Linked DNA regions of Adhaeribacter radiodurans. The protein of the gene in region 1 binds, or shares a complex with, the protein of each later gene. Links are inferred from orthologs where the notes say so. Each region holds a gene or a part of one and is shown in the gene's direction. Other genes may lie near its edges.

What was found.
Region 2: the proteins of accD (region 1) and HUW48_RS12525 are in contact, whole or in part, in a solved structure (PDB 8UXZ), measured with the Escherichia coli proteins. The link is inferred for Adhaeribacter radiodurans from one-to-one orthologs.

The regions. Positions count from the first base shown.
Region 1 is NZ_CP055153.1:4,488,736-4,491,529, forward strand. What follows is about bases 1-2,769. They hold accD (acetyl-CoA carboxylase, carboxyltransferase subunit beta), read left to right. Parts: upstream 1-797; coding sequence 798-1,742; downstream 1,743-2,769. Other genes in these bases: HUW48_RS17925 (cystathionine gamma-synthase), read left to right, coding at 1-97; HUW48_RS17935 (OmpA family protein), read left to right, coding at 1,942-2,685.
Region 2 is NZ_CP055153.1:3,098,333-3,101,350, forward strand. Bases 1-2,993 are described here. They hold HUW48_RS12525 (acetyl-CoA carboxylase carboxyltransferase subunit alpha), read left to right. Parts: upstream 1-1,018; coding sequence 1,019-1,969; downstream 1,970-2,993. Other genes in these bases: HUW48_RS12515 (YrrC family ATP-dependent DNA helicase), read right to left, coding at 21-449; HUW48_RS12530 (MBL fold metallo-hydrolase), read left to right, coding at 2,122-2,964; HUW48_RS12535 (patatin-like phospholipase family protein), read left to right, coding at 2,968-2,993. Outside these bases: more of HUW48_RS12535, read left to right, coding at 2,994-3,018. UniProt on the Escherichia coli protein: Component of the acetyl coenzyme A carboxylase (ACC) complex. First, biotin carboxylase catalyzes the carboxylation of biotin on its carrier protein (BCCP) and then the CO(2) group is transferred by the carboxyltransferase to acetyl-CoA to form malonyl-CoA.

The DNA.
Region 1 (2,794 bases):
TTTAAAAGGTGGGCTGAGCGATTCCCTTATTCGACTAAGCGTGGGTATTGAAGATATTGAAGATTTACTTGCTGATTTAGAGCAGGCTCTAGCATAATTCTTTTTAAGTAGTTGTTGGTTGTTCGTTCTTAAGTTTAGTAAATTTTTACTGAGCAACAACTTACTATAAACAATAGTCTCAACTAATTTCGTCGAAGTACTTAACTTATCTTAAGATAATCTTAAAACGGCAAGAGATGCTTACTTAGCTACTCTTGCCGTTTTTATGATTAATAATGGTTAATGAGATCTTTTACAGACTAAAAATATTTAAACATCCAACTAAAAGTAAAATTAGGCAAGCAATTAAATTTGTCCCTCTAACAATAAATATTTTCCGCTACGGCAAAAAAGTAAAAGTCGTTCAACGGGAATAATTAAAATTGCCTTTTACCAGAATTTATTCATTCCAGCCATACACAAACAACTACTACCAACTTAAATTAGTAACATTTTACTTGCAACTATTTTATTTCTTATCGAGGGTAATCTGTTAGTAAGATAAACTTCAGATTGAAGTATAAAAATACTTCTACTAATTACGTAGTATGTTCTTCCATCCTATCTGTTACAACAATTCAGGAATGTTTTTTAACCGGAAAAATTAACTACTATATTTGCACACTATTTTCTGGTCTGCTTAGTTGCTAATTTAAGTTCTAACGTAAAACTAGAACTTATACTATTTTGCAGCCTTCGGTACAAACAAAAGAGATTGCATACGTAAAAAAGCACGTAAGTGCTGTTAATCTAAAAATATGACTTGGTTTAGAAGAGTAGAAAAAGGAATTGTAACTCCTACCGAAGAAAAGAAGGAAACTCCTGACGGTCTTTGGTATAAATGTCCGGAGTGTAAGAAAGTTATAAATACTACCGAGCATAAGGCTAATTTATATACGTGTAACAACTGTGGTTACCACGACCGCATTAACTCGGCGGAGTATTTTGAAATATTATTTGATGAAGGCAAATTCGAAGAGCTCGATCCTAATTTAACTTCTTCCGATCCGCTGGAATTTGTGGATACCCAACCTTATCCTAACCGTATTGCCGCCTCCCAAAAAAAGACCCATTTGAAAGATGCTGTCCGGACGGCGCATGGTAAACTGAATGGCCTGGACCTGGTAGTAGCTTGTATGGATTTTAGTTTTGTGGGTGGGTCGATGGGCTCGGTAGTAGGCGAAAAAATTGCCCGGGCTATTGATTATGCCCGCCAAAACCGGATTCCATTTCTTATGATATCTAAATCGGGCGGGGCCCGGATGATGGAAGCAGGTTATTCATTAATGCAGATGGCCAAAACTTCGGCTAAGTTAGCTTTACTCTCCGAGGCTAAAATCCCTTATATATCGCTGTTAACCGATCCTACCACGGGTGGCGTTACGGCTTCTTTTGCCATGCTCGGCGATTTTAACATAGCCGAACCCGGTGCCCTTATTGGTTTTGCCGGCCCACGCGTTATTAAAGAAACAATTGGCAAAGATTTACCAAAAGATTTTCAACGGGCCGAGTTTGTACTGGATCATGGCTTCCTCGATTTTATTGTGCACCGGAAAGAGCTGAAACAAAGGATAGCGGATTTGCTGCTGCTGCTTCGCCCAGAAAAAACTGATACTGCTCCGGAAGAAACAAGAGAAACATCAAAAGTAAACGGAGAAGAAATAGTAGATCAAGTAAAATTAAGTTCTGAAAAAACTTACTGATAACCTGCTACTTTGCTTTTCAATTCTTAATAGCCTTACGTTTTTACGCTTGTATTTTTACACAACTATGGCAGGTTGGCCTGACTTTTGCAACTAATAAAATATATAAAACTTTATATATTTTTAAAACCATTTTACGTAAAACGAGTAATAAAAGCGTACCGACGTATTAAAAGTGCAAATTCAAAAATTTAATTCTATGAAAATCTCAAAGTTATTTTTATCTGTTTTCTTATCTGTTTTAATACTTTTTTCTTCTTGTAAAACCTCCCAAACCGGGCGGGATTCAGGATCTCCGGACAGTGGTGGTCCTAGCCGGGCAGCCGGATCGAACAAGAAAATGAATAAAACAGCTAAAGGAGGTATTATTGGTGCTGGCGCCGGTGCTGTATTAGGCGGAGTTATAGGTAAATTAACCGGAAATACGGCAGCAGGTGCCATTATTGGGGCAGCAGTGGGTGGTTCTACCGGAGCCGTTATTGGTCGTCGTATGGATAAACAGGCTGAGGAATTACGCCGCGATATGGAGAACGCTAAAATTGAGCGGGTAGGCGAGGGTATTAAAATTACTTTTAACTCCGGAATTTTATTTGCCACCAACTCTGCTGAATTACAGCCCACTTCTAAAACCGATATCGAGAAATTAGCGGCTACTCTTAAGAAATACGGTGATACCAACGTGCTTATTCAAGGCCATACCGATAATACAGGTTCTGATGCAATTAACCAACCATTATCGGAAAGTCGGGCTAAAGCCGTTCAGGATTATATTTCTTCGTTAGGAGTAGAACCGAGCCGTTTAACTGCCGAAGGTTATGGTTCTAGCCAACCAGTTGCCGATAATACAACTGCAGCTGGTAAACAAGCCAACCGCCGGGTAGAAGTAGCAATTTTTGCTAACGAAAAATTAAAGAAAGCGGCTGAACGCGGCGATATCAAGTAATCTTAACCAATATTTTTAAAAGAAAAGCCACACTTACGTGTGGCTTTTTTATTTTCTGCTTTTCTTATTTAAATGGGTTTCCTATACTAAATTATATAGACGTGAATTA
Region 2 (3,018 bases), 1.4 Mb from region 1 along the record:
AAAATTAGTCCTAATCTTTTTCAACGATTAAGCTCAAACAGTAGGTTGTGCAACAGCCACCGTCGTGGCTGATACAACATTGATTTCCGGAGAAGACCAAAATGCTTGACGATTCTTTTGGCGGTTACCGGCCCTACCCCTTTAATCAACCCGGAACCTAAGTATTTTTCCAGAGCATTAGCCGTTGCTTGTTTCCGCTCAATAATCTTGGTAGCTTTAAATAGCAGTCCATAACTCGGATGCGTGGTCCACTGACCATAAAAGTCCAGGGTAGCTCCGGCAAATACTTTGGATTGGTGCACCAGTACCGTGATTTCTTCCTGCGGCTTTTGAAAGCTGTTTACCTTTAGCACGGTATAGCCGGTCTCTACGCTGTGGAAAGTAATGCGTTTGACAATACCGGAGAGTTTTTCTAACTCCGCGGAAGGTTGCAAGTCAAGTGCCGGCATATAGATCGGATAGGTTACACTAAAGATAGAGTTCCTGCACCAGGGTGAAAATAAGTAAAGTTTAAAGGTAAGACTTCTTTTCTTACCTATTTTAAAGGAAGAGTATTATAATCCGTCTTTAAGTGGATAGTCTTTTAGGCAGTCCCGATTATATATTGTCCAAGCCCTAATATAAATTTATAAGAATTTACTTACTTGAAATTAGTGTCCGAAATATTTCCGAAGCAAATAAAAAAAGCCCTTAGGACTTAAGCTAAGGGCTTTTTTGCGGTCCGGACGGGACTCGAACCCGCGACCTCCGCCGTGACAGGGCGGCATTCTAACCAACTGAACTACCGGACCGTTTTCTTTAATCTGAAGGTTTGTTCTTCCGTTAAAGTGATGCAAATGTATAGGGTTAAATTTTATTCTGCAATACCTTCTCCTAAATATTTTTACTTTATTTTAAAGTTAATAGCTATCTGTTTCAAAGCCAGGGTACTATTTTATGCTTTATTAATTAATTACGGCACTCTTACGTAAATTCTAAGATTCCCTTAACTTTGTGTAGTAGAACTAACCCCGGATGTATGCTTCTAGATTTTGAACAACCTATTGTAGCGCTCGAAGGCAAACTGAAAGAGATGAAAAAACTGGCGGCTGAAAGCCAGGTAGATGTAACCGAAGCTGTAAAAGCGTTAGAAGAAAAAATTAAAACTCTTAAAAAAGAAACTTACGCGAACTTAACCCGCTGGCAACGAGTACAATTGTCCCGCCACCCAGATCGCCCTTATACTTTAGATTACATTGAAGGCCTAAGCACCCGATTTATTGAATTACACGGCGACCGTAACGTTTCGGACGATAAAGCCATGGTAGGTGGCTTTGGCGAGATAAATGGCCGCACTATTATGTTCATTGGCCAGCAAAAAGGCCGTAATACCAAACAACGGCAACTGCGCAATTTCGGAATGGCAAATCCGGAAGGTTACCGCAAAGCCTTACGTTTGATGAAAATGGCCGAAAAATTTAACAAACCTATTGTTACGTTTATCGACACGCCAGGAGCATTTCCGGGAATGGAAGCTGAAGAACGTGGCCAGGGCGAGGCCATTGCCCGGAATTTGAAAGAGATGTTTATGTTAAAAGTGCCGGTTATCTGTATTATAATCGGCGAAGGTGCTTCGGGTGGGGCTTTAGGAATAGCAATTGGCGATCGGGTGCTCATGCTCGAAAACACCTGGTACTCGGTTATTTCACCGGAATCTTGTTCTTCCATTTTATGGCGTAGCTGGAATTACAAAGAACAAGCTGCCGAAGCCTTAAAGTTAACCGCTACCGATATGTTAAAGAACGGTCTAATTGACGGTATTATTAAAGAGCCATTAGGGGGAGCGCACACCGAACCCGAAAAAATGATTCGTATACTCAAAAAAAATATTCTAAAAACCTTAACTGAATTAGAAGCTATACCTGCCGAAGAGCGCACCATTCAAAGAATTGAGAAATTCTCTGCTATGGGTGTGGTGCAGGAGTTGTAAGTTGAAAGTTATGAGTTATAAGTTATAAGTTTATATTACTTTTAAGGTAATCGATAAGATTGTAAGTCAAAAATTGACCTTAGTCGTAAATAAAATAAAGTAATTACATCTTCATTTATAACTCATAACTCAACTCTTAATTCATAACTAAATTGCGCCTACATACTATCGAAACCGGTTTTTTTAAATTAGACGGGGGTGCTATGTTTGGAGTGGTTCCTAAAAGTATCTGGCAACGCACTAATCCCGCCGATGAGAATAATTTGTGTACCTGGGCCATGCGTTGTTTACTGATAGAAGACGGCAATCAATTGATTTTAATCGATACGGGGATCGGCACCAAACAAGACCCAAAATTCTTTTCGCACTATTACCTCCACGGAGAGCATACTTTAGAATCATCCCTGCGAAAGGCGGGGTTTGCTTTTTCGGATATTACCGATGTTTTTTTAACCCATTTGCATTTCGATCATTGTGGGGGTGCCGTACAGTATAATACCAATCGAGCATCTTTAGAACTTACTTTTCCAAACGCTACTTACTGGACCAATCCAGACCATTATAAATGGGCCACTGAACCGAACCCCCGCGAAAAAGCTAGCTTTTTAAAGGAAAATATTTTACCCTTAGCGGAAAGTGGCCATTTAAAATTTGTTCATCCACAGCAACCTTCACCTTTTCATCAGTTCGATATTTTGTACGTAGATGGGCATACCGATAAAATGATGTTACCGGTAATTCCCTACAAAGACAAAAAAATAGTTTACGTCGCGGACCTGCTTCCCTCCGTGGGGCATTTACCTATACCGTATGTAATGGGTTACGACACCCGGCCTTTGCTAACTTTACAGGAAAAAGAGAGTTTCTTAAATGTTGCCGCTACCGAACAATACATATTATATTTTGAACACGATCCTGTTCACGAGTGCTGCACCGTAAAACTTACTGAAAAAGGTGTTCGTATGAACGAAGCCTTTACTTTAGCAGACGTATAAAAGATGAAAATTGGGTTAGTGATGTCGGGCGGTGCGGTGCACGGCATGGCGCAT